2 regions of the Pseudomonas sp. LBUM1657 genome follow, and region 2 is predicted to be linked to the other one. Evidence: riboswitches for the same ligand, from Rfam matches in the RefSeq annotation. Region 2 holds a riboswitch; the other holds the start of a gene.
What was found. A riboswitch is a leader RNA that binds a small molecule or an ion and turns the genes downstream of it on or off. The one in region 2 is predicted to bind fluoride.

Region 1 (8,383 bases), 1.9 Mb from region 2:
GGCAGTGCAGAGGAACAGGATTTTCATCGAGCGATCTCGTAGTCGAAGGCGGAATCAGGCGATTTTGCTTTCACAGCACACGGCTGCCCGTTCAGGACGGTCACCCATTTCATCAAGGCGTTTGGCATCAGGGCTCAACCAATGCTTGTTGCTTTCCAGCACGGTGGTCAGCACTTGATGAACCCAATCTGGGAGATTTGGGTGCAGTCGGTAATACACCCATTGGCCTTGCCGACGGTCCGACAACAAGCCGCAAGTACGCAGTTGCGCCAGGTGCCTGGAGATTTTTGGCTGACTTTCATTCAACGCGCAGGTCAGCTCGCAAACACAAAGCTCTCCTTCACGAGTGATGAGCATCATCGTGCGCACCCGAGTGTCGTCAGCCAGGCATTTGAAAACAGTGGTCGGTGTCAGATGGTCAGCCATATCGTTTTCTCAGTGTTTGTTTTTGACCAAGACGAACATCTTGATGCGCTCATGAATTTCGTGAAGGGTGTGACGGAAGGCGGCGAGTTTGGTGCTGGTGACCGGGTCCTCAAAACTCCAGGCCAGTGCCTCACCCGCGCTTGGTAAAGACAGGCATTCCGCTGCGGCTTTATCACACAAGGTGATGACGTAATCGAAACGCTCACCACGGAACTCGTCTATCGACTTGCTGCGTAATCCTTCGGTGCTCACACCGATGTGTGAAAGCGCCTCAAAGGTGCGTGGATCTACCTGAGTCGGAGGTGTGCCGGCGCTGAACGCCTCCAAATGCTTTGAGTCGGTGGTCATTGTGAAGTCTCAGCTCATATACGGCATAACGAATATATGTTTTCCCGCATATAAGGTAAAGCCCCCGCTTCGAAATAGTTCTGCAGGGTCCTAATTCCTGCCGAAAAGCATCCTATAAAAGCCCTTAATTTCAAGCTGAATAGGTATTCAGTGGGCAGAACGCTTTAGAAATATTTAGAAAATTACATATACGTTTTTTGTAATGTACCTGTCATTCACACAACGATAGCTTCACTCCTGTTCCACCCAACCAGCAGCTTGCATCGGACTTGGCTGCACACATCCTGATATCACCAGCAGAGAACGCCCATAACGGTCGTTCACCAAAGACTGCATTCAACTGTGGATTCAATCGGTCGGATCAACCTCCTCGCGGTGGCGTTTCATCCGGCGCAATGACGTCCAGCATCACGCCCGTGCGCGCCACCACCCGGACCTGTTGGCCCAGGTGCAGGGGCGAGCGGCTCTGAACTTGCCATTTTTCGCCCTGCAGTTGCACCCAGCCGCTCATCGGCAGACCCGGCAGCAACCCCGTCACCGTGACCAGGCTGCCGACCAAGCCCGCATCGCCGCTGACCAGGGCACGGCGTCGGGCCTTGAGCGCCATGCCAACCAGAGTCATCAGCAACAGGGCGCTGATCAGTGCCATGCCGATGATCAGCGCCAACGGGATGCCGAAGCCCGGTACATCGGTGTCCATCAAAATCACTGCGCCGACTACAAAAGCAACCACCCCACCGAAGCCGATTACACCGAAACTCGGTAGAAACGCCTCGGCGATCATGAAGGCGAGTCCCAGCAGAATCAGTCCGACCCCGGCGTAATTCACGGGCAAAAGTTGCAGGGCATACAGCCCCAGCAACAGGCAGATACCACCGAGCACTCCACCGACGCCCGACCCTGGGTTCATGAATTCGAATATCAACCCATAGACCCCGAACATGATCAGCAGCAATGCCACGCTGGGGTTAGTGATCACCGCCAGCAGTTGTGTGCGCCAATCAGGTGCATGATCGAGAAGTGCAACCCCGGCGGTACTCAGCTTCAACGTCTGACCCGCGACATTCAGGCTCTTACCGTCCAGTTGCTTGAGCAGGTCTGCCACGTCATTGGCTACATAATCGACCACCTTGAGTTTGAGCGCTTCGTCGGCCGACAGGCTGAGCGATTCACGTACCGCTTGTTCGGCCCAGTCGGCGTTACGTCCGCGCAGTTGTGCTAGGCCGCGGATGTAAGCCGCTGCATCGTTGATCTGTTTGCGAGTCAAGGTATCTTGCGGCTCGGGCGGTGAGTTTTTGTCGGTGGCAGGTGCGGCTGGTGGGCGCGGTGGATCTGGCGCGGTCCCGGGCAGGCCGCCGATCTGCACCGGCGTAGCGGCGCCTAGATTGGTGCCCGGGGTCATGGCGGCAATGTTACTGGCATATAGGATATAGGTGCCGGCGCTGGCCGCGCGTGCGCCACTGGGGGCGACGAAACTGGCCACTGGCAGAGGGCTGGCCAGAATCGCCTTGATGATCAAGCGCATCGAAGTGTCCAGCCCGCCGGGGGTGTCGAGCTTGATGACCACCAACTGTGCGCCCTCGGTCTCCGCACGCGTCAGGCCCCGCACCACGTAATCGGCATTGGCCGGGCCAATGGCATCGTTGACCGTCAGGACCACGATGCTGCCCGCAGCCGTCACCGACCCCATCGGCAACCCGACCAGTATCATCAGCAGGAGCAGGCGGCACCACCAGCGACTGTTCATGGGACCCTCCCGGTTGCGGGTTCGGCAGCCTGCAACCTTCACTTAAAGCGTAGTTGAGTCAGTTGTGGAGGTGATGCAGACGCGGCGGTTAATGCAGGGCATGTGCCGAAACTGTTCGCCAAGATCTCGCGTCACCGTACAGCGCCTCTCGGAGGGCAAATGGTGTACCAAAGCAATCTCGGCTCTACGGGCTGTACTGATACGAGTGTTTGTTAGCTTGAAAGTCTTAGCGCCGCCGCTATAGGATGAAAACAGGAGATGGCATTCCTCCTTTAACCGCCTTTGTGCTGATGATGCCTACGTGAACCCTGGACAGGGTGCGTAGGTGTGTCTCCCTGTCCCCCAATTCAGGACAGGATCGTGACTTCCAAGCTCATATCAGCGCCCCCTCGTATCGTGCGGTTATCGACACCTCCTCGGCCATATCAGCCCAGAGGAGACTTACAACCATGCTGAAATCATTTCTAGTCATCGCTGTCGGCGCATCGTTGGGTGCCTGGTTGCGCTGGCTCTTGGGCATGAAGCTCAACGCCCTGTTCCCTACGATTCCCCCTGGGACTGTGGCAGCGAACATGGTGGGAGGCTACATCATTGGCTTGGCCATCGCGTTCTTGGCTGCCTCCCCCTCCCTAAGCCCTGAATGGCGCCTGCTGATCATTACGGGTTTCTGTGGGGGACTTACCACCTTTTCCACTTTTTCCGCCGAAACAGTCGCCCTGATTCAGGAAGGCAGACTTCTGTGGGCACTCGGCTCAATTTCATTGCATGTCTTAGGCTCGTTGACGATGACGGCTGCCGGGCTTCTTTCCTATCAAATGATTGGCACGCGTTGAGGAGATGAGAATGAAAGGTTTTCTGGTGATTTTCTTTACCCAACAGAACCGTCGTTATCAGGGAAAGATGCTCGGCGACTGGATCGTTGATTTGGCCAAAGAAATGGGGCTCCGCGGTGCGACCCTCTCCACAGGCATCCAGGGTTTTGGGCACACCGGGCGGTTGCACTCCAACACCGCACACCGCTAACCCTTAGCGCAATCGCCCCAAGCATTCATATGTAAGAGGGTGTTTCCAGGGGAAATAGCATATTACATGCAAGATTTCTAACTACATTCAGTCATCACCCTCCAAATGGCAGTTTTCTGCCTAGACTTGCTCTTGTCCGCCGTGCACATGCTTTTCAGAGCATGGAATTGTACGAAAAACTAAAACAAGAGGAATCCCCCCCAATGTTCAAACCTATGTGGAAAGCAGTCGCCTGCGCCCTTGCCCTTGGCACCATGAGCACGGCCATGGCTGCAGATCCGGTGATTATAAAATTCTCCCACGTCGTTGCAGAGCAGACTCCCAAAGGCCAGGGCGCCCTGTTGTTCAAGAAATTGGTGGAAGAACGCTTGCCCGGCAAGGTCAAAGTCGAGGTCTACCCCAACTCCTCGTTGTTTGGCGATGGCAAAGAGATGGAGGCCTTACTGCTCGGGGACGTACAGATGATTGCACCGTCGCTGGCCAAGTTCGAGCACTACACCAAGACCGTTCAACTGTTCGACCTGCCTTTCCTGTTTGATGACATCACCGCTGTTGACCGCTTCCAGCTGAGTCCGCAGGGCCAGGGACTGCTCAAGTCCATGGAAGACAAAAACATCACAGGACTGGCCTATTGGCACAACGGGATGAAACAACTGTCCGCGAACAAAGCGCTACGAGTGCCGGGTGATGCCCGTGGCCTGAAGTTCCGGGTGCAGGCCTCTGCAGTGCTCGAGGAGCAGTTCAAGGTCATACGCGCCAATCCGCGCAAGATGAGTTTCGCCGAGGTTTATCAAGGCTTGCAGACCGGTGTCGTCAACGGCGCGGAGAATCCTTACTCGAACATCTACAGCCAGAAAATGCATGAAGTGCAGAAGTACATCACCGAATCCAACCACGGTGTACTGGACTACATGCTAATCACCAACACCAAGTTCTGGAGTGGTTTATCGCCGGAGCTTCGTGGCGAGCTGGACAAGATCCTCGTCGAAGTCACCGCCCATGTGAACAAAGAGGCCGAGCAACTGAATCAGAACGCCAAGCAGAGCATCATTGCGGCCAAAACCACCGAGATCATCACCCTGACGCCTGAGCAGCGCGACCAATGGCGTGTCGCGATGAAGCCAGTGTGGAAGAAGTTCGAAGGCGATATCGGCGCCGAGCTGATCACTGCTGCTGAAGCTGCCAACCAGGCCCAATGATCGGTGGACGACAGGTGTTGCCGCCCTGGCAGCACCTGCCTGTCATCCGCTACAGGAGATGCCATCCATGAATGCTATTCGGCGCATCTGGGAACACTTCGAGGAAGGCTTCATCGTCTTCCTGCTGGCCGCCATGACGTTGGTAACATTCGTCTACGTTGTCCTCAACAATCTCTACACCCTGTTCTACAGCCTCGCCGAGAGCTGGGAAGGCGCCAGCGAATCGCTGTTCGCCATCGGCGATGGGGTCATGGGAATGGCCCAGGCTATGACTTGGAGCACCTCACTGACCAAGGCCTTGTTTGGCTGGCTGATATTTTTCGGCCTGTCGTACGGCGTGCGCACGGCAGGCCATATCGGCGTCGACGCGCTGGTCAGGCTGGCTAGTAAACGGGTGCAACGGCTCATTGGCATCATCGCCTGTATTTTCTGCCTGACTTATGCCGGACTGCTCAGCATTGCCAGTTTCGGGTGGATCCAGACCCTGATGATTGCGCGCATAGGTGCCGAAGACCTGGGCCAGTACGGGATCATGCAATGGCACATTGGGTTGATCGTCCCCGTAGGGTTCGCCTTGGTCTTCATCCGTTTCGCTGAAATTCTCGTGCGCATCCTGCAAAACAGGCAGACCGGCCTGGGCTTGGCCGATGAAGCCGCAGATGCGATGAAACTGACCGAACACGAGGATGACAAGTCATGACCATTGCCTTCCTGTTTGCATCGCTGTTCGTGCTGATGTTGATCGGCGTTCCCATTGCCATCTCCCTGGGGTTGGCGGGCTCACTGACCATCGTTTTCTTCAGTCCTGACTCCGTGCGCTCTCTGGCGATCAAACTGTTCGAGACGTCCGAGCACTACACCCTGCTGGCCATCCCGTTCTTTCTGCTCGCGGGGGCCTTCATGACCACCGGTGGCGTCGCTCGGCGACTGATTGACTTTGCCAATGCCTGCGTCGGCCATATCCGTGGTGGTCTGGCCATCGCTGCCGTGTTGGCGTGCATGTTGTTCGCTGCCCTTTCCGGATCGAGCCCGGCCACTGTCGCCGCGGTGGGTTCGATTGCCATTGCCGGCATGGTCCGCTCCGGTTATCCGCAGGCCTTCGGTGCAGGGATCGTCTGTAACGCGGGGACCTTGGGCATCCTGATTCCACCCTCGATCGTCATGGTGGTCTACGCAGCCGCGACCGAAACGTCTGTCGGCAAATTGTTCATGGCGGGCGTGTTACCGGGCCTGCTGCTGGGGCTGGCGTTGATGGTGGCAATCTACATCGTCGCCGTGAAGAAAAAACTGCCCGCCATGCCGCGCGCGACGTTCCGTGAATGGCTTGGCACGGCACGCCAGGCGATCTGGGGTCTATTGCTGATGTTCATCATCTTGGGGGGTATCTACTCCGGGATGTTCACCCCCACCGAAGCTGCGGCGGTGGCGGCCGTGTACTCGGCCTTCATCGCCTTGTTCGTCTACAAAGACTTAACGTTCCGCGAAACGCCAAAGGTCCTGCTGGACTCGGCCAAGCTGAGCATCATGCTGATGTTCATTATTGCCAACGCCATGCTCTTCGCGCACGTTTTGACCACCGAGCAGCTACCGCAACAGATCACCGCGTGGGTGATTGAAGCGGGCCTGACACCGGTAATGTTCCTGCTGGTGGTGAACATTGTGCTGTTGATTGCAGGGGCCTTTATGGAACCTTCGGCCATCATCCTGATCCTGGCACCGATCCTTTTCCCCATCGCCATGAAACTGGGTATCGATCCCATTCACCTGGGCATCATTATGGTGGTGAATCTGGAGATCGGCTTGATCACGCCGCCCGTGGGTCTGAACCTGTTCGTGACCTCTGCTGTGACAGGTATGACGCTGCCTGCAACGATCAGAGCAGCCATGCCTTGGCTGATGATACTGTTCCTGTTCCTGATCCTGATTACCTATGTGCCTTGGATCTCCCTGGTTTTGCCAAACTGGCTGGGCATGAGTTGATGCCTACCTGTCCGGGTACTGGACGTTCGTATCCGGACAGGGCTTTCACGTTTGTGCTTCTGGCCACTTATTGTTGTCCTGAGTCCGTCCAGCAACTCCATAGCTCTACTGAGGACGGATTGCTGACAGGTGGCCCCAGCCACTCGCTCATCTCATGACATTGCTGATCGAAGCATAACTGGTAGTCACCTGCTTGCGGGGTACGTCCAAGGTTCAGCGGTTGTAAGGGCGGCAGTTGGCGCTGATAGTGCCAACTGCCTTTTACCAACCTGGCCCCAGGGGGAATTTCCATTCCTGCGCCATTCCCTTTGACCCTGGCCTCGGTGAGCACAAGTCCCTGTTCCGAGACGCGGTAGTCTTCTTCCCAACGAATTTTTTCAATTGTGTGATTCCAAGCCAGTGTAAAGCTTGAAACAGGGAGTTCGGCCCAGGCGACGCCGGCCAAACCCAGGCACAAGCCAATCATGCTATGGCCGGTCCGACACGACGAGACCGCCAGACATGCTGAAGTATTATCAACACACCCAGCACGAAACCGATTTCGTCAGTCAACGGCAGCGCAACGACCAACAAAGCACCTGCGGCGAAACTCAATAGACGCTCCCAAATCGGCATCTTCTGTTGCAGATAGCCTGTGGACGCCATTCCCCAGAGGCCAACGGCCAACACCGTCTTCACCAACATGTAGGCAGTCATCCACAAATTGTCGCCTTGCATCATGAGCGCAGGGTTGTAGACCGCCATGAAAGGAATGACAAAGCCAGCGAGTGCAATACGAACCGCCCACAGACTGATCTTGAATCCTGTTTCCTTGGCGATGGGCGCTGCGGCAAAGCATGCCAAAGCAACCGGTGGAGTAAGGTCTGCAAGAATTCCGAAATAGAAAACGAACATGTGCGACACGATCAGCGGCACACCCAACTCAAGCAAAGCGGGTGCTGCAATCGAACTGGTAATGATGTAGTTGGGAATCGTCGGGATACCCATACCCAACACAAGGCAGGTAACCATCGTCAGTATGAGTGACAACAACAAGTTATCCCTGCCAATGGCCAGTATGTAACCGGCGAAGGTCGAGGCTATGCCCGTCAATGACACTACACCGATGATGACTCCCACTAACGCGCAAGCAATCCCGACCGGCACAGCATGACGAGCACCTTCGACCAACGCATGCAGGCAAATACTCAGGGTTTCTCGGCCCCCCTGAATGAACCAACAGATGACCACTAACGTGGCGATCACCGCAAAGATCACGCTGATACCCAACTGGAAAAAACCGACGCAGAGGACACCAAGAGCGATCCAAAACGCACACCGCAACGCGAAACTGGACACCCGAAGAATGATTGCCGAACCGAGAATAACGATGGCTGTTAGCGCCAGACCCACCATTCCGGAGAATAGGGGAGTACGTCCCGAAAACAGTAGGTAGACCAGGACAAAAAGCGGAATCAGCAAATACCAGCTTTCCTTTACCGCACCCCATGCGCTGGGACATTGGTCTTTGGGTAACCCCTTAAGGTCGGAGCGTTTTGCCTCAAGGTGAACCATCCAGAACACCGAACCGAAATACAGGATGGCTGGAATTAACGCAGCTTTGGCGATCTCTACAAACGGGACATTAATTGTTTCCGCCATAATGAAGGCGACAGCCCCC
Region 2 (8,383 bases):
ATGCCGCCTTCGCCCTGGTTGTTGGCACGCAGGATGAACAGCACGTATTTGATCGAGACTACCCAGATCAGTGACCAAAAGATCAATGACAGAATGCCCAGCACGCCGTCGTGGTTTACCTGAACGCCGTAGTGGCCGGAAAATACTTCTTTTAGCGTGTAGAGCGGGCTGGTGCCGATGTCCCCGTAAACCACACCGACAGCAGCGACGAGCAAGCCCACTCCCGACGTTTTGGATGGGGAGTCTTCATTTGCAACGGTCGCTATCTCACTCAAGGGGCGCTTCTCTCAATTGGCGGGGAGTTACTGCACGCCATCCTTAGGCAATACATTTTTCCAAGGCCATCGGAAAAGCGAGGCGCATGGACAATCTAAAAAATCGCGGCCAGTATCGTTGTGGACAAAAACACCTACCGTAAAGAAAGCGTAAAAAGTTTTACGGCAGATACACCCCTAATCCATTCGAACAGTGAGACGTAAAACAAGGTCTTGCGGGAGAGATTCGCTGCTGAGTTACGAGGAAGATAACCTATCGGATTCCTCCTTTGTGATAGCCATTCGAATCTCCGTCGGCTGATCTGCCAGCAAAAAAAAATGCGAGGAATGCAGCCGACCGGTGTGACCAAAACCTTCGATACCTGTGGAGAGGGTCGCTCCACGCAGGCCCATTTCTTTGGCTAAATCAACGATCCAGTCGCCGAGCATCTTTCCTTGATAGCGACGGTTCTGTTGGGTAAAGAAAATCACCAGAAAACCTTTCATCTTCATGTCCTCAGCGCGTGCCAATCATTTGATAGGACAGAAGCCCGGCAGCCGTCATCGCCAACGAGCCCACAACGTGCAATGAAATCGAGCCGAGTGCCCACAGCAGTCTGCCTTCCTGAATCAGGGCGACTGTTTCGGCTGAAAAAGTGGAAAAGGTGGTAAGTCCCCCACAGAACCCCGTGATGATCAGCAGGCGCCACTCAGGGCTTAGGGACGGGGATGCGGCCAAAAACGCTATGGCGAGGCCAATGATGTAGCCCCCGACCATATTGGCGACCACAGTACCTGGGGGAATCGTAGGGAACAGGGCGTTGAGCTTCATGCCCAAGATCCAGCGCAACCAAGCACCAAGCGATGCGCCGATGGCGATAACTAGAAGTGATTTCAGCATGGATGCAAGTCTCCTCTGGGCCGGTAGAGCCGAGGAGGTGCTGATAACCGCAGATTACGAGAGGGAACTGATATGAGAATAGAGGTCATGATCCTGTCCTAAATTGGAGGACAGGGAGACACACCTACGCACCCTGTCCAGGGTTCACGTAGGCATCATCAGCACAAAGGCGGTTAAAGGAGGAATGCCATCTCCTGATTTCATCCTATAGCAGCGACGGCTGGATATTCAAGATACTAAGAACTCGAATTCCACCGAAGGTAATGCCGTTCAGTTGAACTGACCGGCACTACGTTATTCGGGCCCTTTTGTACCCAAATCAAAATCACTGTCAGACAGGCCTCAAAGGTGGTGGATGGCCAAGCGACTGTTCGATGCGAATCGATCTGCCAGGTACATAGGGGACGCAAATGTGTATCCGCTTTTGGTTGAACCTCTGCTGCTTATGCGGGCTCCCAACTCTACATCCAGGAGAAACGTATGACTCAGACAGCATTGGTCGTGGGCGCCAGCGGCATCGTTGGCAGCGCCATCAGTAAGTTACTGATCGAAAACAAGTGGCAGGTCGCCGCGCTGTCGCGACATCCGTCACAGGCCCCCGGAATGATCCCTGTAGCGGCAGATCTTCAGGATCCGGCGTCGCTGGAACATGCGCTGGCGGATTTGAAGCCCACTCATGTATTCATCACCACATGGTCAAGGCAAGCCACGGAGGCCGAGAATATTCGCGTCAACGCCGCCATGGTACACAACCTACTCGCCGCCATTCGCCCAGCCAAAAGTGTCAAGCACGTAGCACTGGTCACTGGCCTCAAACACTACCTCGGCCCGTTCGAAGCGTATGGTTGAGGTAGCCTTCCTCAAACACCTTTTCGCGAAGAGCAGGGTCGTCTGGACATCGAAAATTTCTACTACGCCCAAGAAGACGAACTCTTCGCCGCCGCAGAAAAGGACGGCTTCACTTGGAGCGTGCATCGCCCGCATACCGTTACCGGGGTTGCCGTAGGAAACGCGATGAACATGGCCACCACCCTCGCCGTCTATGCATCGATTTGCAAACAAACCGGTCGTCCTTTTGTGTTTCCCGGATCAAAGACACAGTGGGACAGCCTCACCGATATGACCGACGCGCGTCAGCTGGCGAAACAACAAATGTGGGCAGCCACCACACCGGCTGCGGCCAATCAGGCATTCAATGTTACCAATGGCGATATATTCCGTTGGAAATGGATGTGGAGCAGAATCGCCGAATACTTCGGTTTGCCTCCGGCCGATTACCCCGCAACCCTCTCGCCGCTTGAAAAGCAAATGGCTGACGATCAAGTTGCCTGGACGCAAATCGTAGCGGAACACGGCTTGAAAGAATCCGATATCGGGCGCTTGGTGTCCCCGTGGCACACCGACGCTGACCTCGGTCGACCAATAGAAGTTGTCACGGATATGTCAAAGAGCCGGGCTATGGGTTTCACCGCCTACCAGGCGAGCGATCAAGCATTTTTCGATGTGTTCGACAAACTGCGCGATATGAACTTGATCCCTTAGGCATTGCCCGTGGAGTCGTGTTTATACATTGCTGCTGGCAGTCAGTGGCTCCACTTATCAAGCCATGGCTCCACCTGGTATGAAGGAAGCGCTAGACGCGCTCCAGAATCTACCAGTTGGATGGCTCATTTTGATGGTGGTGGCCTTGGGGGTGATTGCCTTCTCGGTTTACAGTTTCTCTGAAGCTTTCCGGCGCAAGATCAATATGGATGTACCAAGAGTATCGAGACCCTAGGGTGCAGCAATAAAGGCGAACGACTTCCCGGATTAGAGCAGGCGTGGCCTTAGCCTGCCGCTGGCGATCATGGGCGCCGGCTCTTCATCATCGTGCTGCTGGCTGAGGAATTCGCGTATGAGTTCGGCAGTTCGCTTCGCGCTGGTCACCACGAAAAAATGCCCTTCCCCCGTCAGGACGTGCACTTCGGCACGTCGGATGCTGCAGTGCAGGATATGCGCGTTGTACATCTGTACCAAGGGGTCGCGGTCGCCGGTGAGGATCAGCGTGCGTTGGCGCAGACGGAACAGCCGCAGCACGCTTGTCCAGCCGACCAATGCAGCGAGCTGGTGGTAATAGGTTCGCGGATTACTGGTGAGCATGCCTTTCACCACACCGAAGCGCAGCAGCGCCTGTATCGAATTACGCGAGCCTTCGTTCTTGCGCAGTTTGGCGCCTTTGCTGCTGCCAAAAAAGTCCAAGATGTCGGCGGGCTTCACTAGCATCACCGGGCCGGCAGAGGTCGCCGCCAGGATCAGCCGGCGCACCATGCTCGGGTGACGCAGGGCAAATTCTTGCGCCAATGCACCGCCCCAACTCACGCCAAACACATCGACTTGTTCGACTCCCAACTGCTTCAGCATCTCGGCGATCAAGTCGGCATGGCGCGGCAGACGCATCGGCCAGCGGGGCATTTGCGATTTGCCAACTCCTGGCACGTCCAACGTAATGGTCGTGTAATCCAACAGTTCATCGCGCAGGGGATCGAAGGTACGGATCAAACCACCCAGTCCATTGAGCAAGAGCAGCGGCGAGCCGTAACCGCAGATTGAAACGTTCACCTGTAAGTCTTTAATGGTCAGTTTGTGCGTTGCCATGGTTTCCCCTTGCCGCATGTAGCTGAGATGGCAGTGTTGGATAAGGACGCCGATTCATGTAGGTGAACAGTTTCTGAGTGTTCAGAACAGCACGGCGGCTGCTTCCCGCATAAATATCTCGATGGTCTTCGGCCCGATCCCTTCAAATTCGGACAGGCGGTTTTCGAATGCCTGACGGTCAGGGCTCGCTTCCACGATGTTGCTCACCTCGCCGGCGTATTCACTGTTGAGCTTATTTGCCAATGCGAGCAATCGCGACGCGGTGGTCTCGTCGTAACGCACGTAATGAGCCTGACCAAGCATTACGACCAATTGACGGTGGGTGCAGTGCGCGAGCTTTTGCGGTGTATCTCGCTGATGGTGATCGACGATGACTTGGTAAGCCTTGGCGGCGATTGCTCCCTGAATTCTTTTACCCATCAGAAAACTGGCAACCAGCCATTTGAATAGGGCAGCTTCGTTCGCACCTCGAAGGTCGATCCGTAGATCTTGTGCGCTGATGGTTTTGTTCACCGGTTCATTCCTTCAAGCCATGATCCAATCATGATTTTAGACCCGGCACCACCACGAACGCTCCAGAGTGCCGAGGCATTAATAAAGGAACCCCTATCATTGCTCGGCGCCTAACGATTGCACCCTAAAATTCGAGAGTTACGAAATGCATATGACCGAGGTTACTCAAGTCATGGAAGCGTTGTCGGCCAACGAAGCAAACCTGAAGCTTCATGAGGGCTGGTTATTGATATCCTTGGTTGTCACAACACATCCTAATGGTCAGCTTCATCCCTGCTACATACTGGGAAAATCAGAAGCCGTAACTAACTATCAAAACCCCGATTAAATAACGCGATGCTTAGCAATTCAGCGCATCGAGACGTGTTGGGAGGAGATTTTGGCTTATCTGGATTGGGTTCAATGGCCCGCGATGCTTGTGACGGTGCTCGCCGCATGGCTGATCGGATCGCAGCGGCCAAGACGACGAATGATCGGATTTATATGCTTCAGTTTGAGCAACGTCTTGTGGGTGATATGGGGAGTTTATGCAGGGGCGTATGCATTGATCGTCTTGCAGGTTTGTCTTTTCCTCATGAACCTTCGGGGGTTCAAAAAGAACCTCGACGTACACTAGGTTTATCCGTAAATATCAGGCGCTTTCACGTACGAATCCGTACCTCTGGCGCTAGGCATCAGGAAGCTCGGTAGCCATTGAGATTCTTCTTGAAGCCACGGGCGTTTAAGCCCCGAAGAACGCATTCCAGCAAAATCAATGCATATGCGTTCACATGAAGACCACAGATCACCCACAAAGCATTGCTCGTGCCGAATCTCAGAAAGCGATCATCCGCCGACGTAGCTGTTGAGAACCAACGATTCAGGCTGAAATTACTGTCACAATCATTGCGTGCCATTGCCAAGATCAATGTATTCCAAGCCCACTCGCTCGGCAGTAAAGCGGTTGATCACAATGCCGCATATAGAGACGTCAGATAGCATCCAAGGCTTGGCCCGACTGGTCGCACGACCGCATTCATTTCGTTCAATGGCACAGATGTGAACTCTCCGAATTAAAGGCTATGAGAGTTCGGTAGCGATGACTCATTGATATGTGAACTCCAAGCTGCATACGCGTCCGAATGTCCCGTTACAGCCGCACTCCACCTTTCACCGGAAAGCTCACGAGCAGAGACCAACATCATCATTTTGTTAACAGCTGCATCCAAGTCTAAAAGCAGTTCATGAGATTTAAATCTAAAGTCGTCCGCTGCGTTCATGTCGGATCCTGTACTCAGCGGGTCTGACTCGAAGTTGAGTATCAGTGCCCGCCAAGAATCTTGATTGCGGTTTTCAATGGATCAGCCATAGCGATGGACGGCCGTCGTATTGTCTGGTGGGATCTGGCGCGTGCCCCTGGATTCAGATAAATCAGTGTGCATGCATTTTTCATATGCTTGAATGGATCACCAACGGTAACGTGACCACGAACTCGCTACCCTTGCCATCGCCCTCGCTCATGCCGGCAACCTCGCCGTCGTGCGCCTCAACCAGCTCGCGGACTACCGTCAGGCCGATGCCCAAGCCTGACCCATTGAAGCCGACGGCGTGCACGTCCTGAACATAGGGGTCGAAAATAAACGGGAGTGCTTTAGCGGAAATGCCGATGCCATTGTCAGAAATGGTTATCTTCAAAACGTCGGACACTACCGTTACTGATAGTTCGATTCTACCGTGGGTCGGGGTGTATTTAGCCGCATTTGTCAGAAGGTTGTGGAGAATCTGTGCGAGGCGCCCCGGGTCACCATTTACCATCAAGATGCCATCGGGAAGATGGGCGTCGAATCGCTGCTCTTGTGCGCTCATTAAAGGGCGACACGCATCAATGGCCTCACGTAGAACTTGAATCATGTCGACATCGCGGCGATTGAGTCGCAACTTACCAGTGCTGGCACGGGAGACGTCCAGCAGATCGTCGACCAGCTGTGACATATGTTGCACTTGGCCTTCGATCAACTCCCTCATCCGAGGCAGTTCGCCACTAGGCATCCGCACCATACGCTCTGCAATCATACTGATGGGTGTTAATGGGTTTCGCAGCTCATGGGCCACCGTCGCCAGTATGCTTTTTTGCTGACTCAGTGTGTGCTCGGCTACAGCCTGAAGGTCTTGAGCGCTGAGTGCGGCTATGACCAACTGTGCATTAGCCTCACGCAGTTCCTGGTACAAACGCTGCTCTTCCAAGCGAGGGGGGACTATAGCGTCTGACTGCACCAGGAGTTTCGCCGGTACCAACTGCTGATTGGCCTCAATCATTTGCTCGACCTGCTGACTATCTACTAGCTGGCTGCTGGCGTCGCTCAACTCTTTTTGCAAGGCTGCCAGCACGGCGCGTCCTTCAACGGTTTTCTGGCCAAGCAGAAAGAGTTCGTGAGCGGCATTAGCGATCTCACGCTCTTTGTTGCCATCGACTTTACTCATGATCCTGGCTCAAACATTTTATCTCCTGTGCGTTCCGCACCTGAACTCCGTTTTGTCGGTCGGCCACCGAGCAGGCCTTCTTGGTCATGAAGCATTTCGCCGATCTGCAGGCCGTTTTTGTCGATGCTGTACAGGCGCAGCTCATCGGAGTGGGCGCTGGCCCGCAACTTGACCACGGCCATGATGCGCAGCAATCGGCTCTGAACTTCAATGTAGCGCTGAACGATGATCGCGTCGGTCAGGAACGCCGTGCCGTAAGGGCTGAAACGCAAGTCGGTGTAGCGGTCTTCCAGCTCGGAGGTCATCAGCACACTGACCCCGGCGCTCGTCAAAGCAGTGACCATGCGCGACAGCGATTCACGCAAGTCTTCGCGGAAGGTCGGCGCCAGCGCCAGTTCGAAGCCTGACAACGAGTCGATCACTAAACGAGTGGCTTTCAGGCGAGAGATCTCGGCCAACAGCAACTGGACGACTTCGTCGATGGACAAGTCCGGTGCACGACTGTCCACCAAACCGACCTGACCGTTTTGGATCAACTGAATGAGGGTGGCATTTTGGAAGTGATTGGGCCGTTGTTCGAACACCGCGATCACGCCGGTTTCGCCGTTGCGTGCGCCTTCGGCCAGGAAGGTCGCCGCCAGAATGCTTTTGCCCGACCCTGACGGCCCGGCCACCAGTAAGGAATAACCGCGAGGCAGGCCGCCGCCGAGCATCTCATCGAGTTGCGGCACGCCCATTTTCAGGCGCTTGATGGGGAACTCCAGCGGCGCTTCAACCGGGTTGAGTGGCGCGGGTGCAAACACCTTGATCCCCGACGTCGCAATGCGGAAGGTGTGCAGGCCCGGCAACGTCGGTTGGCCGCGCATCTTCATGATTTCCAGCTTGCGCACCATGGAGTTGCGCTGAACGCTTTGACGCAGCCAGATCAGACCATCGGCCACGGTGAAAATCGGGTTGGTGTCAGTCTCGGTAAAATACTCACCGATGAGGAACGTCGTCGCCTGCCAGGTCGTCATCAACATGCCCAGTTGCTGAACGAACTGCGGCAGGTTGTTGTTGGGGTTGTCCTGAGTCTGGCTGGCCAGCACCACCGAACGGAAAGAGTCGACGAACACCAGCGCCGGGGAGTAAGCCTCCACCTCGCTGACGATGCGCCGCAGCACTTCGTCCAGATTCCCGGCCAGGGTGTCGTCGGTCAGGTTGATATAGCGGATCGACTGGTTGATCGCTTCGCGGTCGAAAAAGTCGAATTGCTGCTGATAACGCAACATCTTCAGCGGCGGCTCGCCCAGTACGGTAAAGAACAACGCCGGGCGCTCGGGCGTGGCCAGAGCAAACATCATCTGGTGCGCCAGGGTAGTTTTGCCGCAACCCGGCGGGCCGGCGATCAGGTTGAACGAAAACTCCGGTAATCCCCCGCCCAGCACCTCGTCCAGTCCCGGCACGCCGGTGGCCAGGCGGTTGATAGTCACTTTGGTGCTCATGGCGAATTTTCCTGCGAAGGGGTGTCGCTCAAAGAAGGTTCCCACATGCCACGAAGCAAGCGTTCGGTGAGCGAGGGCCCGATGAGCGTGGTCAGCAGCTCGTAAAAGGTAGTCAGCAACACTTCGCCGAAAAACAG

Region 1: linked by a shared signal. The riboswitch ahead of crcB (fluoride efflux transporter CrcB) and the one ahead of crcB (fluoride efflux transporter CrcB) in region 2 are both predicted to bind fluoride.

The regions. Positions count from the first base shown of each region.
Region 1 is NZ_CP166799.1:5,125,864-5,134,246, forward strand. Features, by position in the region: gene ACA055_RS23705 (arsenate reductase ArsC) at 1-27, opposite strand, end outside; gene ACA055_RS23710 (metalloregulator ArsR/SmtB family transcription factor) at 55-426, opposite strand; gene ACA055_RS23715 (arsenate reductase ArsC) at 436-774, opposite strand; gene ACA055_RS23720 (NfeD family protein) at 1,136-2,521, opposite strand; fluoride riboswitch at 2,767-2,828, shown strand; gene crcB (fluoride efflux transporter CrcB) at 2,971-3,354, shown strand; partial or broken gene ACA055_RS23730 (DUF190 domain-containing protein) at 3,365-3,529, shown strand; gene ACA055_RS23735 (TRAP transporter substrate-binding protein) at 3,748-4,743, shown strand; gene ACA055_RS23740 (TRAP transporter small permease) at 4,811-5,443, shown strand; gene dctM (C4-dicarboxylate TRAP transporter large permease protein DctM) at 5,440-6,723, shown strand; gene ACA055_RS23750 (DUF1850 domain-containing protein) at 6,791-7,189, opposite strand; gene ACA055_RS23755 (TRAP transporter permease) at 7,186-8,383, opposite strand, start outside.
Region 2 is NZ_CP166799.1:3,179,936-3,188,318, reverse strand. Features, by position in the region: gene ACA055_RS14690 (potassium transporter Kup) at 1-275, opposite strand, end outside; partial or broken gene ACA055_RS14685 (DUF190 domain-containing protein) at 525-761, opposite strand; gene crcB (fluoride efflux transporter CrcB) at 772-1,155, opposite strand; fluoride riboswitch at 1,298-1,359, opposite strand; partial or broken gene ACA055_RS14675 (SDR family oxidoreductase) at 1,636-2,697, shown strand; partial or broken gene ACA055_RS14670 (DUF1206 domain-containing protein) at 2,649-2,932, shown strand; gene ACA055_RS14665 (alpha/beta fold hydrolase) at 2,965-3,789, opposite strand; gene ACA055_RS14660 (DNA methylase) at 3,871-4,302, opposite strand; gene ACA055_RS14655 (hypothetical protein) at 4,448-4,630, shown strand; gene ACA055_RS14650 (hypothetical protein) at 4,715-4,918, shown strand; gene ACA055_RS14645 (sensor histidine kinase) at 5,731-6,762, opposite strand; gene ACA055_RS14640 (ATPase domain-containing protein) at 6,759-8,246, opposite strand; gene ACA055_RS14635 (hypothetical protein) at 8,243-8,383, opposite strand, start outside.